2 regions of the Sphingomonas sp. 1185 genome follow, and region 1 is predicted to be linked to the other one. Evidence: riboswitches for the same ligand, from Rfam matches in the RefSeq annotation. Region 1 holds a riboswitch; the other holds the start of a gene.
The links. Region 1 has a riboswitch for cobalamin ahead of ABIC44_RS15355 (HoxN/HupN/NixA family nickel/cobalt transporter). Riboswitches for the same ligand answer to the same signal wherever they lie in the genome.
Positions count from the first base shown of each region.

Region 2: another riboswitch for cobalamin. It lies ahead of ABIC44_RS18790 (putative oxygenase MesX); the one in region 1 lies ahead of ABIC44_RS15355 (HoxN/HupN/NixA family nickel/cobalt transporter).

Region 1 covers NZ_JBEPKL010000026.1:34,780-43,756, reverse strand. Annotated here, with positions in the region: gene cobN (cobaltochelatase subunit CobN) at 1-1,845, opposite strand, end outside; gene cobW (cobalamin biosynthesis protein CobW) at 1,850-2,887, opposite strand; cobalamin riboswitch at 3,069-3,269, opposite strand; gene ABIC44_RS15355 (HoxN/HupN/NixA family nickel/cobalt transporter) at 3,292-4,362, opposite strand; cobalamin riboswitch at 4,528-4,729, opposite strand; gene ABIC44_RS15350 (septal ring lytic transglycosylase RlpA family protein) at 4,839-5,405, shown strand; tRNA gene ABIC44_RS15345 (tRNA-Pro) at 5,537-5,613, opposite strand; gene yajC (preprotein translocase subunit YajC) at 5,806-6,156, shown strand; gene secD (protein translocase subunit SecD) at 6,161-7,765, shown strand; gene secF (protein translocase subunit SecF) at 7,782-8,762, shown strand; gene ABIC44_RS15325 (Mth938-like domain-containing protein) at 8,772-8,977, shown strand, end outside.
Region 2 covers NZ_JBEPKL010000044.1:8,765-17,741, reverse strand. Annotated here, with positions in the region: gene ABIC44_RS18795 (methionine synthase) at 1-635, opposite strand, end outside; gene ABIC44_RS18790 (putative oxygenase MesX) at 632-1,615, opposite strand; cobalamin riboswitch at 1,742-1,964, opposite strand; cobalamin riboswitch at 2,107-2,306, shown strand; gene ABIC44_RS18785 (acyl-CoA thioesterase) at 2,413-3,135, shown strand; partial or broken gene ABIC44_RS18780 (hypothetical protein) at 3,118-3,231, opposite strand; gene ABIC44_RS18775 (OsmC family protein) at 3,622-4,827, shown strand; gene ABIC44_RS18770 (TonB-dependent siderophore receptor) at 4,904-7,066, shown strand; gene ABIC44_RS18765 (thioredoxin family protein) at 7,090-8,640, shown strand; gene ABIC44_RS18760 (helix-turn-helix domain-containing protein) at 8,866-8,977, shown strand, end outside.

The DNA.
Region 1 (8,977 bases):
GACGATGAAGGGATAGAGGACCGGCCAGTCACGGGCCAGCGCCTCGGGCCAGCAGGCGTCTGACAGCGCGACCGCCTTGCCGGGCAGCCACTCCAACGTGCCATGCGCGCCGACATGGACCAGCGCGTCGATCGCTTGCGCGCGGAGCCAGAGATAGAAGGCGACATAGGCGTGGCGGGGACAGCGCGACAGGTCGTGATAATCCTCGCCCCGTGCGCTCGGTCGGCCGCGTTCGGGCTGGAGCGCGACGATCGCCTTGCCCAGCGCCAGCGCGGGGAAGTGGAAGGCGTCGCCCTCGACCAGCGGATCCTGCTCGACCGCGCCCCAGCTTTCGAACAGATCGGCGCGCAACGCTTCGGGTAATGTGGAAAGTGCGTCGTGATACGCCGCCACCGGCCATGCGATTCGGTTGGCGAGCAACGCGGCGGGCAAATCCGACGGGGCTTCCACATCATAACCGGCCTCGCGCAGATCGCCGAGGATGGCCTCGGTCGAGGCGAAACCGTCCAGCCCGACCGCATGCGCCGCCTGCCAGTCCTTGCCCGGATAGGTGGACAGCAGGATCGCCAGCCGACGCTCCGCCGCCGGGGTCGTGGCCAGCCTCGCCCAGCCCGCAACCTTGTCCGCCACGGCGGCGATCCGCGCGGGCTCGGCGCGGTGGAGACGCAGCGCGATGTCGAAATCGGGGTCGCGCTCGCCGGGTTGCTTGAAGCTGATGACCCCTGCGAACAGCCGTCCGTCGATCTCGGGCAGGACGACGTGCATGGCGAGGTCGGCGGGCGACAGGCCCCGCGCCGAACCCGCCCAACCCTCGCGGTCGCTGGTCGCGAGCGCGATCTGGAACACCGGCACGCCCGCCCCGTCGAGCGGCGTGGTGTCGTCCTCGCCGCGTGCGGAGAAGGCGGTGGCATTGACGATCGCGGCGGGGGTGAGCGCCTTCACCCAGCGCGCGATCCACGGGCCTGCGCCTTCGGCTTTCAGCGAGGGGACGAACAGCGCCACAGGGTCGAAGCCGCGTTCGGTCAGGGCGGCGTGGAGGGCGGCGATGGGTTCCAGATCGGCGGAGGCGAGATAGGCGCGGTAGAAGGTGATGAGGACGCGGGGGCGGGTGACGTTGGTCAGTGCGGTTGCAGGGCAACTCAGACCTTCCGGCGACCAGCCTCCAACGCTTGGCATCTTAAAGCCCCTCTCCCGGCAGGGGGAGGGGTTGGGGAGGGGCAATGCCGCAAGCGACGTCGTTTGTGGATAGGGCCCTCCCCCATCCCCTCCCGCCTGCGGGAGGGGCGTGCCCGGGGCAGTCGTGTCGAGCGAAAGCCACTCTCCCGGCAGGGGGAGGGGTTGGGGAGGGGCAAGGGCCACAGGCGACGCCACCGCCGACAAAGCGCCCAAAACCATCGCCGCCGCCTCCGCCCCTCCGGCATCGCACAGCGCCGTCAGCCGCCGCGCCACCGCCTCACCCACGGTGGACGCCGCCATCAACCGCCGGTCCTCCCGCCCATCCGCCGCCAGCACCGCCAGCGCGATGCCGCGCTCGCGCGCCAGCCGCTCGACTTCGCGCAGGCCATATTCCCAGTACGCCGCCCCGCCAATCAGCCGGATCAGGATCGCCTTCGCATGCGCCAGCGTCTGTTCGACATAGGTGTCGACCGACAGGGGATGGACCAGCGCCGCCAGATTGGCGAGCCGCAGCGACCAGGGAAATCCCCCTGCCCGCCAGCCCGCCGCAAAGGCGCTCAGGTCGCTGTCGGAAAAGGACAGCACCACCACGTCACCGGGGCGTTGCCCCAGATCCTGCGGAACCGCCTGTTCCTCCAGCCCATGGCTCTCGCGAAAGACGAGATGCACGCGCCTAGCCCTTCAGCACGCCCTCGATCGCGGCACGGTCGATCCGGTCATGCTCGGCGATGACGACCAGCCGGGTGCCGCGCGGCTCGCCCGCGCCCCAGGGACGGTCGTAGCTGGTGCGCACCCGGCGGCCGACCGCCTGGACCAGCAGCCGCATCGGCTTGCCCGCGACCGCCGCATAACCCTTTACGCGCAGGATATCCTGCTGCTCGGCGAGCGTGACGATGCGCGCGGCGATCGCCTCGGGGCTCTCCACCTCGCCCAGCATCACCGAGAGGCTGTCGAAATCGTCATGCTCGTGATCGTCCGCGCCGTCATGGTGCGAGGGGCGCGCGGCGATGTCGTCCTCGGCGGCGGCCTCCAGGCCCAGCACGATCTCGGCCGAGACGATGCCGTCGACCGCCTCGACCATGGGCAGCGGGCGCGGGGCCTCGGCGGCGATGATCGCGCGCGCCTTGGCGACGCCCTCCACCCCGGCCAGATCGGCCTTGGTCAGCAGGACAAGGTCGGCGCACGCCAGTTGATCCTCGAACACCTCGGACAACGGGGTTTCATGGTCCAGGCTGGGGTCGGCGGCGCGCTGCGCCTCGACCGCATCGAGATCGGGGGCGAAGCGGCCCGCCGCGACGGCCTCGGCATCGGCCAGCGCCACCACGCCGTCGACGGTGATGCGCGAGCGGATGGCGGGCCAGTCGAACGCCTTGAGCAGCGGCTTGGGCAGCGCGAGCCCCGAGGTCTCGATCAGGATGTGATCGGGACGCGGCTCCATCGCCAGCAGCTTTTCGACCGTCGGGATGAAGTCGTCGGCGACGGTGCAGCAGATGCAGCCATTGGCCAGCTCGACGATATTCTCCGCCGGGCAGTCGGGGATGGCACAGCTTTGCAGGATGTCGCCATCGACGCCCAAAGTGCCGAATTCGTTGACGACGACCGCCAGACGACGACCGCCCGCATGGCGGATCAGGTGGCTGATGAGCGTGGTCTTGCCGGCGCCCAGAAAGCCGGTGACGATGGTGACGGGGACCTTGCTGAGGTCACGCATGCTATTTCTCCGACGCGCCGGACGAGCGAGCGCGGACACGGGACCGATCGCCGGAGCGGTGACGGACGGGCGCTGTCGAATGCGTCCGCCCCGCGTGTCGGCGACCGATGCGGCCCCGGCCGCATGGCTTCGTCGCTCCCCGACGGAGAACCGTGCCCCGACCACCCCCTGGGTCCAGGCAAGAGCGACCATGACGCCGGCAGGTCTCCTGGCTCGCGGGTCAAAGCGAGCGGATGCGCCTTCCCGGATCGCTCCAGTGGCCGTGCCTCCGATGGGGCACCAGCATCGCTCGCTCGCCGCTTACAGTTGCAGGGACAGCCGGGGATTTGCACCCCATTCCCGTTTCAAAGCCCCAAGGGGCACCGGCGCGATCTTCGGAGCGTTTCGGCCCCGATGTGCGGCATTTATCCCGCCGCGCCGGGCTTGGCAATTCGCGCCTCCATCGCGGCGAACCCGCGCCAGCGATAGAGGAGGAAACTCGCCCCCCAGCAGATCACGAACAGCCCGACGATGGCGAAGCCCAGCACGTTGAAATGCTCTGACAGCGCCCCCGCATAGCGGAACGGCCCCGCCGTCCAGCCGAACCGCTCGGCGAGCAACGCGGTCGCCTGGATGCCGCCGATCACCAGCGCGACCAGCGCCGAGACCAGGGTGATCGTCATATTATAGTAGAGCTTGCGAAGCGGATGGACGAACGCCCATTCGTACGCGCCCAGCATCACCAGCCCATCGGCGGTGTCGATCAGCGCCATGCCCACCGCGAATAATATGGGGAAGACCAGGATCGTACCGAGCGATATGCCGTCGGCGGCGTGTGCGCCCGAAAGGCCCAAAATCGCGACCTCGGTCGCGGTGTCGAAACCCAGCCCGAACAGGAAGCCGAGCGGCGCCATGTGCCAGCTGCGGCGGATCAACCGGAACAGCGGACGGAAGAGGCGCGACAACGGCCCCTGCCCCGAAAACATCATCGCAGCATCCGCCTCCGCCATCGGCTCACCGCGCGCGACCCGGCGGAACCGGGTCCAGACATCGCGCAGGATGATGAGGTTCATGATCGCGATGGCGAACAGGAAACTCGCCGAGACGATGGTGGCGATGGTCCCGCCGCTCTGCCCGAACGCCTCGAAGTCGGACAGGGTGCTGGCGGCGAGCGCGACCGTGGTCGCCGCGATCAGGACGATGGCGGAATGGCCGATCGCGAACCACAGCCCGACCGCGATGGGTCGCTGCCCGTCCTGCATCAGCTTGCGGGTGACATTGTCGATGGCGGCGATGTGGTCGGCATCGACCGCATGGCGCAGCCCCAGGCTATAGGCGAGCAAAGCGGTGCCGAGCATCAGGCTGTTGCCCGCGAAGACGCTCAGCGCCCAGCCCCAGACGGCGATATTGACGAAGACCAGCGCGCCCATCAGCAGCGCGACCCGCTTCTTCAGCGGCAACCGGGCGCGCGGCGCTCCGGCATGATGGTAGGACATGGGTGATACCCCCGGCGTCATTGCGACAAGGGCCGAACTCCGCTGTCGCGGTCACCACCCCACCCCACGGACGCACGCCGGGCGGGATGGCCGATTCGTCTCGGCCGATGGGCGTCGCTCGCATGATACAATATATCCAGCCGGTGACCATCCCCTGGATCGCGGCAAGAGCGACTCGCACTGGCAGGTCTCCTGGCTTGCGGGTCGAAGCGCACGCGACACGGCCTTCCCGGATGGCTCCAGTGGCTGTCCCCTGTCGCAGGGACCGGCGTCGCTCGCTCACCGCTTACAGTTGCAGGGACAGCTGGGGATCTTCACCCCATTCCCGTTTCAAGCCCCGAGGGGCACCGGCGCGATTGACCGGCGGTCGGGCTGAAAGCCGTTGCCGGTCGGCACGGGGATAGTCTGCGGCGGGTGGAGGCGCAAACCGCTTTATCGGGCCGGACGCGCGGCTTAATCCGGATCACATGGTGGATGTGAGAAGATGGCGCCGCTGGGCGCCGGCGGCGGCGTGCCTGGTCGCGGCGTGTTCGGGCGGGAATTACCGGCCGGTCAGCGATTATCCGGTGCGGATCGGCAAGCCCTATACGGTGCGCGGCGTCACCTATGTGCCCGCCGAGGACGCGACCTATGACATGCTGGGCTATGCGAGCTGGTATGGCAACGAATCGGGCAAGCGCACCGCGAATGGCGAGCGTTTCCGCCCCGGCTGGGCGACGGCGGCGCACACCACCCTGCCGCTGCCCAGCTATGTCGAGGTGACGGCGCTGGACACGGGGCGGCGGATCATCGTGCGGGTCAATGATCGCGGGCCGTTCGCGGGATCGTCGCGGATCATCGACCTGTCGCGCGGTGCCGCCGAACAGCTCGGCCTGCGCGCGGTCGGCAAGGCGGCAGTACGGGTGCGGCGGGTGGAGCCGGACGAGAAGGACCGCGAACGCCTGCGCCACGGCAAGGCGGCGCGGCCATTGCCGCCGGTATCGGATGCTGTGCGGGCGAATCTGCTGTCGCAGATCGCGGCGGCGGGCATGACGGTGCGGTAAATGTCGTCATCCCGGCGATGAGGGCCGCCAAGGGCCCTCGCCTCCGCCGGGGCGAGGATCGGCATATCGCCCATAACGAAAGAGCGGGCTTTCGCCCGCTCCGCCGTCATCCGCCAATGTTGGAAGAAGATTGGTCGGGGCGACAGGATTCGAACCTGCGACCCCCACACCCCCAGTGTGATGCGCTACCAGGCTGCGCTACGCCCCGACCGAGCGGCGGCCTCTAGGCGGGTTTTCCGAAGGATGCAAGCCTTGATGTGAAGATAGTGCGCACCCCACATCCGGCGCTCCATTGCGCCTGTTCGCCTGCGATGGTAGCGGGCAGGCTATCCGACATGGGGGCTGGTCGATCGTTCGCGGTCGGCGGGTACCCGTGCCCATTCAGCATAGACGGGTCCGAATGTTCATTCCCTTCACCGCCCCAGTCGCCGCGATGGCTGCCGCCACCGGGGCCACCGCATCGAGCGGCGCCGCCTCGTTCCTCAGCCTGGCGCCGCTGCTCCTCGTCTTCGTGGTCTTCTATTTCCTGATGATCCGCCCGCAACAGCGCCGCATGAAGACGCTGCAAGCCTCGATCGAGGGGGTCAAGAAGGGCGATCAGGTCACCACGGCGGGCGGCATCGTCGGCAAGGTGACCCGCGTCGAGGACCAGCTGGTCGAGGTCGAGATCGCCCCGAACGTCCGCGTCCGGGTGGTCAAGGCGACGTTGACCGACGTGGTCAATCCGAACGCCAAGCCCGCGAACGACTGACCCGATGCTGGATTTCCCCCGCTGGAAGGTCGCTTCCATCGTCGCGCTGCTGGCGGCCCTGTGCCTGCTGGCGATCCCGAGCTTTCTGCCCGAGAGCGTCACCAACACCTGGGGTTCGATTCCGCACCCGCGCGTGAACAAGGGCCTCGATCTGGCGGGCGGCAGCTATCTGCTGCTGGAGGCGGACACCGCCGACCTGGCCAATTCGCGGCTGGAGACGATGCGCGACCAGGTGGCGGCGGAGATGCGGCGCGGCAATCCGCGCATCGAGATCGGCGACATCTCGGTCCGCGGCGGACAGCTCAGCTTCATGCTGCGCGATCCGACTCAGGTCGATGCGGCGCGTGAGCGGCTGCTGTCGATCACCGGCGGCGGGGCGGGCATGACCGGCCAGCGCGAATGGGACATCCAGGTCGTCGACACCTCGCGCTTCGTGCTGAAGCCGACCCAGGCGGGCCTGACCCAGGCGGTCGACACCGCGATGAAGACCGCGACCGAGGTCGTGCGTCGCCGCATCGACGCGCTGGGCACCAAGGAGCCCACCATCCTTCAGCAGGGCTCGAACCGCATCGTGGTGCAGGTGCCGGGGCTTCAGGATCCGCAGCAACTCAAGGACCTGATCGGCAAGACCGCCAAGCTGGAGTTCAAGCTGGTCGACACGACCGCCAACCCGGCCGAGGTGGTCAAGGGCAACGCCCCCGCCGGCAGCCAGGTCCTGCCCTATCCGGGTAATCCGCTGGGCGCGCCGGTGATCGCGGTAAAGCGGCCGGTCATCATCTCGGGCGACCAGCTGATCGACGCGCAGCAGACCTTCGACCAGCAGACCAACGCGCCGCAGGTGGCGATCACCTTCGACGCGCAGGGCGGTCGCAAGTTCGCGCGGATCACGCAGGAAAATACCGGCAAGCCGTTCGCTATCATCCTCGATGGCCAGGTGCTGTCGGCGCCCAATATCAACGAACCGATCCTGGGCGGTCGCGCCCAGATCATGGGCAACTTCACCGTCGACACCGCCAACCAGCTGGCGATCTCGCTGCGTTCGGGCAAGCTGCCGATCGATCTGAAGGTCGTCGAGGAACGCACCGTCGGCCCCGATCTGGGCGCCGATTCGATCCGCGCCGGTATCCTGGCCTCGGCGATCGCGGCGGTCGCCGTCATCGTCTTCATGACCGTCACCTATGGCCGGTTCGGCATCTATGCGAACATCGCGGTCGTCATCAACGTGCTGGTCATCCTGGCGGTCATGGCGATGCTGAACGCGACGCTGACCCTGCCGGGTATCGCGGGCTTCATCCTGACCATCGGCACCGCGGTCGACGCCAACGTGCTGATCAACGAGCGTATCCGCGAGGAACGCAGGCGCGGGCGAAGCGTCATCCAGTCGGTCGAGCTGGGCTATAAGGAAGCCAGCCGCACCATCTTCGAGGCGAACGTGACCCACGCCATTTCGGGCGTCATCATGCTCGTGCTGGGCTCGGGCCCGGTCAAGGGCTTCGCGGTCGTGCTGCTGATCGGCATCGTGACCAGCGTGTTCACGGCCGTTACCTTCACGCGGATGCTCGTGGCGCTGTGGTTGCGCCGCGAAAAGCCCAAGACCATCAATATTTGAGGCAGGAGAACAGATCATGCGCCTCCTGAAACTCGTCCCCGACAACACGAACATCGACTTCGTCCGCCTGCGCGGCTGGGCGTTCGGGCTGACGCTCGCGCTCACCCTGCTGGCGGTCGGCGTGACGTTCGCCAGGGGTCTCAATCTGGGCGTCGACTTTGTCGGCGGCCTGATGATCGAGGAGAAATTCCCCACCCCGCCCTCGGCCGACCGCGTGCGTTCGGTCATCGACGGGCTGGGCGTCGGCGAAGCCAATATCCAGACGGTCGGCGACGGCCGGACCATCAGCATCCGCCTGCCCGCCCCGGCCTCCAACGACGAAGGCGCGACCAACGCCGTCGTCCACAAGGTCGAGACCGCGCTGGGCCAGCAATTCCCCGGTGCGACCTTCAGCCGTTACGACACGGTGTCGGGCAAGGTGTCGGGCGAGCTGATCAAGCACGGCGTGCTGGCCGTCGTCCTGGCGATCCTGGGCATCGGCCTGTTCGCCATCTTCCGCTTCGAATGGCAGTTCGGCGTGTCGACCATCGTCGCCATCGTCCACGACCTTCTCGTCACGCTGGGCTTCTTCGCGATCACCCGGTTCGAGCTGGACCTGACGATCATCGCGGCGTTCCTGACCATCATCGGCTATTCGATCAACGACAAGATCGTGATCGACGACCGTATCCGCGAGAATATGCGCCGCTATCGCAAGATGGACATGCGCGAGATCATCAACCTGTCGGTGAACGAGACGCTGCCGCGCACGGTGATGACCTCGGTCACGATCCTGCTGGCGCTGATCGCGCTGCTGCTGCTGGGCGGCCATGTGCTGCGCGGCTTCACTGCGGCGATGATCCTGGGCATCGTGGTCGGCACCTATTCGTCGATCTACGTCTCGTCCTCGCTGCTCATCACGCTGGGCCTGCGCGCCGAGCCGAACCGCGAAAAGCCGGGCACGACCGACAAGCGCAGCATCGCCGACGCCGAGCGCATCACCCCGCGAGAGGGGTGAGCCGGGCGCATGAGCGACTCGATCCGAATCACCCGCGATCCGACCGCCCCCGGCCCGATCGTCCGTGGCTTTGCCGCCACGGGCTTCCGGGTCGGGGAGATCGCCTACCCTTCGCTGCTGCTCTCGCCCGACTGGCATGAGCCGTGGAGCCCGCCGCCCTTCGAGGCGCTGGATGCCCAGGCGGTGGCGTCGCTGATCGACGAAGCGCCGGAATT
Region 2 (8,977 bases), on a different contig from region 1:
GCCGCGCGCTCCAGTGTGGCGATGCCCCAGTCGTTCGCTTCGTCGAAGAATACGTTGAAGGCGGGTTCGTCGAACTGGATGATGTCGACGCCAGCTGCTTCCAGCTCGCGCGCTTCCTCGTTGAGGATGCGGGCGAACTCCCATGCCAGCTTTTCCCGGCTCCGGTAATGGGCGTCGTACAGGGTGTCGATCATCGTCATCGGCCCGGGCAGCGTCCATTTGATCGGCTGATCGGTCTGGGCGCGCAGGAAACGGGCGTCATCGACGAACACCGACGTCGGCCGCGAGACGGCTCCGACGACCGTCGGCACGCTGGCGTCATAGCGGTTGCGGATGCGCACCGTCTCGCGCTTCTCGAAATCGACGCCGTCCAGATGCTCGATGAACGTCGTGACGAAGTGTTGGCGGGTCTGCTCGCCGTCCCCCAGAATGTCGATGCCGGCCTGCCGCTGATCGTCGACTGCCAGGCGCAGCGCATCCTGCTTGCCCGCGACCAACTCTTCGCCCTCCAGCTTCCACGGCGACCACAGGGTCTCAGGCTGGGCCAGCCAGAATGGCTTGGGCAGACTGCCCGCGGTCGTCGTCGGCAACAATGTCGTCATGATGCAAATACCTGTCGTGTGGGTGGGGATCAAAGTCCGCAGGTCGCGGACCAGCGCTGAAGCGCGGGCCAATGCGGCTTGATGAAATGCTCTTCGGCGAATTTGCCCTGCTCGACGGCGAGGCGGCTGCGTTCCTCGCGATCGTAGACGATGCGGGTCAGCGAATAGTCCTGATACCTCAGGCTCGGCTGATAATGCTCCGCCGCGACCGAGTTCGCGTTGTAGATTTCCGGGCGATAGATCTTCTGGAACGTCTCCATCGTCGCGATGGTGCTGGCGAGTTCGAGGTTGGTGTAGTCGCTGACCAGATCGCCGATGTGGTAGAAGGCGAACGGCGCGACGCTGTGTGGCGGCATGAAATACCGCACCTTCATGCCCATCTTCGCAAAATACCGATCGGTGGACGAGAATTTGTCGTTGCGATACTCGACGCCCAGGATCGGATGCACGTTGGCGGTCCGGTGATAGACCCCCTTGCTCGATACGCTGAGGCAGATGACCGGGGGTTTGCGGAAGTGGTCGCGGTAGGCGCTCGATCCAAGGAAATGCTTGAACAGGTTGCCATGCAGATCGCCGAACCCCTCCGGCGCGCCGCCACCCCCGGCCTTCAGGTGATCGGGCAGGACGACGCTGAAGTCGTAATCGCGAATATAGGACGAGAAGTTGTTGCCGATCATGCCATCGCTGCGCTCGCCGCTGATCCGGTCGGTCACGGTGGTGTGCAGGATTTCGATCAGCGGAAACGCTTCGTCGTCCGCGCCGTCCCCGAGCGTGAGCGCGGCCGAGACGATTGTCAGCTCCAGCGTGTATCGATCGCCCCTGGGGTTATCCCAGTGCATCAGCGCGTTGAAGCGGTGGTCGATCATCACCAGCGTGTTGCGCAGATTCTCCTGGCGGCTGTCCCCACGCGCGAGATTGGCGAAGTTGGTGGTGATGCGCGTGTTGTCGGCGGGACGATAATCCTCGTCGAACGGGATATGGCTGATCGAGAATGTGAACCCGCTATTCGTCATGACTCACCCAGGCTTTGCGGGCGGGAGGTCAGGCGAAAGCGCGCAAGGCGTGAACAGGCCCGGATGGCGGCAAGCCACGGACCGTCGCATCAAGCGCGATCCACCGGAGGAACCCCCGTCCGAGGAACGTTATGGCGTCGAAAGGCAGGTCTCCTGGCTCACGGGTCAACGCGGTGGCTCCGGCCTTCCCAGGCTCCTTGCGAGAACCCAGTGACACGAAATGGAGCCGCCACTCGCCGCTTACAGTTGCGGGGGCAGCGCCGGATTCTGCCCCAAAGGACACCACCGGCTTCCCGTCTTAGCCCCATCGCCACGCCTGGGATGGGGAACCTCGACATATCCGTTCAACACCATCAGCCCGATGGAGTCAACGATCATATAAAGATATCTTTATATCTTGATCCCGTTCGAAGCGCCGTCGTGATCGTGTGGCGTCGGTCACGCCATGCGCTGTCGGCCCCCCTGATCTTGACCTGAAGGGACGTTTTCTGCGACCCCGGCACGGTCAAGGTTCCTTTGCCGGATGGCCGAAGGCTAAGACGGGAAATCGGTTCGATGCCGATGCTGCCCCCGCAACTGTAAGCGGCGAGTAGAAATCCCCTCGTGTGTCACTGGCGCCTGGGTGCCGGGAAGGCCGGGGTTTTTATGACGACCTGCAAGCCAAGAGACCTGCCTTCGACGCCATAGCGACCACCGGCGGGGTGCCCGGTCTGGCCGCTGCGTTGCTGCGGGAAGAGGTACACCTCTCCCATTGGCCGCTGGCGTCTGGATGCCCTCGCGAATGGTTGAGGATCAGGATGTCACAGGAATACCGCAGCACCCCCATCCAGCTGATCGACATGCTCTTTCCCGGCGATGCCAATCACCACGGTACATTATTCGGTGGGGTGGCTTTGGAGCACATGGACAAAATCGCCTTCCTGGCAGCGTCTCGTCACGGCCGTGCTGCCTTCGTCACCGCGCCGTCGGAAAAAATTGATTTCGCAGCGCCAGCCAAGATCAGAGACATGGTGGAGGTGACGGGCCATGTCGTGGGGGGCGGCCGGAACTCGCTCGACGTCGAGGTCGAACTGATCGCGGAGGCATCGGTATCGGGCCTACGACGGCTATGTACCCGTGGTCGGTTCACGCTCGTTGCCGTCGGAAGCGAAGACCCTCTGCCCCCGATTGGTGAGACGGTTCCGAGAGATGCGGCGCAGCCGTTGCGAATGGTCGACATGATCTTCCCGAACCAGACCAGCCATTACGGCACCCCCTATGGCGGCGACGCGCTTTGCATGATGGGCACTTCGGCCGCGAAGTCAGCGTCACGCCCGAAGATCACCGGATCGAGCCCATGCGAGATTGCGATCGCGGCCTCGGTGTCCGATCCCACGCTCCCGATCACCGTGGCACCGAGGCGCTTGGCCCAAGAGGGTGGCGAACGCCCCTATCCGCGTCGATCCTTGGCCGTCGGGGAGCGGCGGTGGCAGTTTGACGGTCAACCACGCCGCCACCCACACCAACCCCAGCGCGCCTGAGACGAGGAACGCCGCCTGCCACCCGAATGCGACCGCGAGCGCCGGGATCGCCAGCGGGGTGATGAGCGCACCAATATTAGACGCGGTATCACCGATGCCGAGCGCGATTGACCGATCCTTCTGTTCGAATAGGTGGCAGCGGACTTGACCGCAGCCGGTGTCCCGATCGATTCCGCCGCGCCAAGTATGACTCCGGCTCCGATGAAGCCGGACAAAGTCGCGTCGGCTCTCTACCGCAAGCGTGCAACAGCCCCTCCACGAAGAGGCTTACTCTACCCCACAGCGGATGAGCCATATCCGCTCGAAACCGGTCGAGTGACACCAATCCCTTTTATTCCTACTTGATAGATATGATTTGTTCCGGGAAGCGGGCCGGCGACCTAAGCTTGCCTGGTTCGCGAGGCACTCAGACGGGGCCGCGACGGTCATGCATCGGTCCGGGGAGAGGGCCGCCGCGCCAGATCAGAATCATAGGGGGAACGGCTCATGCCGAACCGATTGCGGCCGCGCGCCGTACGACACGAACGACGGTCGCATCGGGGTGCGATCGCCGTGCTGGCGGGCGTCGCCATGCTGGCAACCGTCCCGTCGCCGACGTTCGCGTCCGAACCGGATGCCGCCCCGTCGCTAGAGCAGGTGCTGGCCCGCCGACGCGCGGCGCAGGCAAGCCCCGATGCGGAGCAGGTCATCGAAACGCGGGCCACGGCGGAAAGCGGTTCGGGCGTACGACGCCTGCGGATCGGCGATTTCCAGTATCTGAGTGATAGCGACCGCGGCTATGCTGGCTATGATCTGGGCGCGGGATCGTGGGACACGTTCGCGGCGGTGTTGGCCAGCGCGCTGGCCGACGAATTCGCGACCCAGGCAGCACGGCGCAAGCTGCCCGTCGACGCGATCGACATCGTCCTGACCAGTCACCCAGACGCCCCCGAAATCGCCCGCACGCGTAAGGTGTCCTATCCCCGCAACCTTGCCTACACCGCCTATATCGCGTCGTCGGCCAGCGACGCCGACCTCGAATCGCTGCGGCAGGATGTCGAACGCGCATCGCCGGTGCTGGCCGCCGTGCGCGATCCGCAGGCGATCGCCCACGGTCCCGTCGGATTGACCGTCAGCGCGGCGCAACCCGATGCCGGTGCGCCGCCCGGACTGCGCGATTTCCTGGTCGAAAAGCGCCAGGCGATCGCGCGACTGGCGCAGGCCGCCGCCGCCGGCACCGCCGCGCCGCCGACCGGGCTGCGCGCCCATGCCCGTATCGAACCGCACAGCGGCCTGCGCACCACCCGGACCGGCAAGGGCAATTACCATATCCTGCACGACAGCCGGGCGGACCGCGCGGGCAATGGCCTCGCCCCGACGGTCGAAGAGCATCTGGTCGGCGTGCTCGCGACCTGCATGACCCATATCTTCGAGATCGAGGCCGCGAAACGCAACATCGTGCTGGATGGCCTGGAAGTGCGCACCCGCGCAGTCCTGCCGCCGCGCGGCGACGGGGCGACGGCGGCCCGGTTCCGCGACATCGCCTATACTGTGGCGATCGCATCGCCCGAACCGGCCGCGCGGATCGATGGATTGCGCGACGCAGTCGAGGCGTCCTGCCCGATCTACAACCTGTTGCGCGATCCGCAGTCGATCGCCGGCCGGATCGTACGCGGCCGGTACGAATCGCAAATGGCCACCGCGGCGCGCTGAAGCGCCCGCACGGTGCACGTCCGCGATCTGCGCCGCAGACGGTGCCCGACATCACATCTTATCCTTGGGGAGAATCATGAAGAACTGCGCCTTTTTGCTGGCGGCGACCGCACTCCTAGCCGCACCGTCCGCCTTTGCCGAACCGCGCGATGGCACACCGCCGCGCGCCGACGCCGCGGAGACGGAGGAAGCGAAGGAAAGTCCCGACAGCGATATCGTCGTTAACGGCCGCAAGCAGCAGAAGGAAATCAGCGGCGGTGCGCTCGGCACCCGCTCGAACCTCGAAACGCCGTTCTCGATCACCAGCGTCGACAGCGACGATATCGAGAAACTGCGCGCGCTGACCACCGCCGACTATTTCGTCGGTGATGCCAGCGTGACCCGCGACGGCGGCAGCCGCTACAACATCCATTCGCAATGGGTGACGGTGCGCGGCGCGGCGGTACGGACCCAACTCTACAACGGCGTACCGCTGCGGGACTCGCAGGGCGCCGACACCCCACCCGAATTCCTCGAACAAGTGCAGTTGCTCAAGGGTGCCGGCAGCTTCATCTATGGCTATGCCGCCCCCGGCGGCGTCATCAACTTCGTCACCAAGAAGCCGACCGAGACGCTGCTCGCAAATATCAGCGTTGGGTGGCAGTCGGCGGCGCTGTTCCGGCAGCATGTCGATATCGGCGACACGGTCGGGCCAGTCGGGTTCCGGCTGAACGCGGTCCAGGAGTTCGGCCGGACCTATGCGGACAGTGAGATTTTGCGTCAGGGCGCGGCGATCGGGCTGCGCGTCGACCTCTCGCCCGATATCGCTTGGCGCACCGATGCGTTTTATCAACGGAACCAGATCGACGGCGCCGAACCCAGCTTCGTGGTCGGCGGCAATGCCAGCCCGGCGGTGCCGACCTACCGCGACCGGGTGGTGCCTGCCCCGGTCAGCGGGCGGACGCGCTTCGCCTCGCGCGATACCTATACCGACGGGCGCCTGTATTCCGCGATCACCAGCCTGACGTGGCAGGTCAACCCCGACTGGTATGTCCGGCTGACCGGCGGACAGGTCGGCAACGACCACCGGCTGCCCTATGAACGCATCATGCTGCTCAACCAGGCAGGGGATTATTCGCTGCGCCTGTTCAACGGGCGCAACGTGTACCGCAACCGACTGGGTTCGGTGTTCGTCGAGGGGAAGTTCGCTACCTTCGGCCTCGCGCACCAGCTCAATCTCGGGCTCGACTGGCGCGACAGCCTCGGCCGTCATGCCGAAAATCTTGCGACCTTTCAGGCGGGCAGCAACATCTTCCGACCCGTCCTCGCCCGCTGGACCTATGACGACCGCCGCGACCTCGAAATCCGGCCGCTGGGCTGGAACGAGGAGAAATCGGCATTCGTCAGCGACACGATCACCATCGCCGACACGGTGTCGGTCATCGCCGGCGCGCGCTACACCGACTATCATTCGCGTGCATGGGCGTGGCGCAGCCAGCAACGTACCAGCGACTATCGCACCGACGGCGTCACGCCGACCTTCGCACTGCTCTATCGCCCCAGTTCGGCGCTGACCTTCTACGGCAGCTATATCCAGGCGCTTTCCGAAGGGACGATCGTCAGTAACCTGTACGACAATGTCGGCGACATCCTGCCCGCGCTGGCCAGTCGCCAGTATGAAGTCGGCGCCAAATGGGAATGGGACCGGTTCTCCGGCGCCGTCGCGCTGTTCCGGCTCGACCGCGGGGCGAACTTCGTCACCGACGACAACCGGCTCGTGCAGGACGGGATCGAACGCTATCAGGGGATCGAGGTGTCGGCGCGGGTCGTGCCCGTCCCCACCGTATCCCTCGGCGCATCGACGACCTTCGTCGACGGCACGCATGAACGGGCCACCAATCGCTGGCTGGTCGGACGGCAACTACACGGCGTCGCGCGGGTAACGGCGGTGTTCGATGCATCCTACGACCCCGCCTTCTTGGCCGGCGTCGGCCTCAGGGCGCTGGTTCGCTATCAGGGCAAGGCCGCGATCTTCAACAACCAGCCCCGCGACTGGACCGTCTATACCCCCGGGGTCTGGCTGGCGACGTTGGGCGGCGACTATCGCTTCCAGCTCGGCGGGCGCGAACTTACGCTGCGCGGACAGGTTCAGAACCTGTTCGACACCCGCTACTGGAACAGCGGTACCAGCACCTGCTGCTATTCGCTGTCGCCGGGGCAACCGCGCACCGCCAGCATCGACCTGAAGGTTTCGCTATGACCCGGCATGACAAGGAGGCCCGCATGTCCCCGCGCTACTGGACGTATCTTACCGCCGCCGCGCTGCTCGTGCTTTCGGGTTGTGGCGAAGAGGACCGGTCGTCTCCACCACCGAAGACAGCCACCGCCGCCACCGAGATCGCGTGGCGCCACGGCGACGTTGCAGATGCGTTTGCGGAGGCGAGCGAACAGAACAAGCCGGTGCTGCTCTATTGGGGGGCGGTGTGGTGTCCGCCTTGCAATCAGTTAAAGGCCGGATTGTTCCGCAACCCAGACTTCATCAGCAGGACACGCGACGTCATCCCCGTCTATCTGGACGGCGATACGCCCGGAGCGCAGGCATGGGGCGAACGGTTCGGCGTGACCGGCTATCCGACACTAATACTGCTGCGTCCCGATCGGAGCGAGGTGACGCGGCTGTCGGGCACCGGCGATAGCGCACAGGTCGCGTCGGCACTGGATGCGGTCCATCGCGGCACCGGCAATGTCGATACGCTGCTGCAGCGTGTCCGGTCGAGGCAATCGTTGTCGAACGACGATTGGGCGTTGCTCGCAGGATATGGGGGGTGGCACGACCCGAGCCGATCTGCCACTGCGGCGACGACGCTGGCCGCGTTGGCGGCCGCCGCCCCTGATGCCCGGTTGCAACGCCAGTTCCTCTTACAGGCGCAAACCGTCCGCCCCGATACCGCCCCGCTTTTGTCTCCCGCAGAAAGCAACCGGCTGCGCCACGCCCTGACGACGGTACTCGCCGATCCCGCAGAGGTCCGGGCCAACCGCGCCTCGCTATCCTATGGCGCGGTGAAACTCGTCAATGGTGCGGTTCCTGGCGGAGGAGCGGATCGGCAGCGGATCGGGGAAGCGATCGTCGGGGCACTGGACGCCCTGTTCGTGGACACCCGGCTTGTCGCGTCGGAGCGGCTTGCATCGGTCGACGCGGCGGTCGCGCTGTACCGCGATCGCGCCGGGCCCGCCGCCCCACCGGCCGCCGCGTTGCTGGCCAAAGTGCGCGAAAGGGTTGCATGGGCCGACCGCAGCGTCACCAGTCCCTATGAACGGCAGGCCGTCATCAGTGGCGCGGCGCACTTGCTGGCCGATGCCGGCGATGCGGCCGGGGCGCAACGGTTGCTGGAAGCCGAACTCAAACGGTCGCGCACACCTTATTACTACATGCCAGCGCTCGCCGAACTGGCCGAGGCGCGCGGCGACCGGCGGCAGGCGATCGACTGGCTGCGGCGTGGCTACGAAACGTCCGAAGGCCCGGCTAGTCGGGTGCAGTGGGGTGTGACCTACGTCGAGGGACTGCTGCGCCTCACGCCCACCGACCATGCCGCGATCGAAAAGGCGTCCGGCGCGGTCATTAGCGAACTGGCCAGCCAACCCGAAGGATACCGGCAACGAACCCGGACGCGGCTGGAAAAGCTGGGCAAGGCACTGGCCGCGTGGGGCACCGAACAGAACGGTAGCGCGACGCTGGCGCGGCTGCGGACCGCCGGAAAGAAAAGCTGTTCGGGACAACAGGATGCGGCGGTCGCCACCGCATGCCGCAACTGGCTCCCACCGGGGATCGCCTAACGAATCGTCGGTATGATCCAGACACGGCCGATCGGTGCCGTCTTGCTAACCCTGATCGTTGAGACGCCTCGATCGAGTGACGTCGGACGGAGCAAGACTATCTACGACGATCGCGTTTCGAGAAACTTCTGGACAGCGAAGGTGAGCCGAGGTCACGCCGAATCGAACTAACCTGGTGGGGCAAATTTGCGAATGCGGATGGCGGGGGCGGAAGAGGTGGTGGCCGTGACGATCGGCCAGGCAACTGCCGTGCCGATGGACGACGTCTTCATCTCGCGTGCGTTCGTCTGCCTGGTGCAATCGGGCGAAAAGCAGATCCATCATCCAGCGTTCGGCT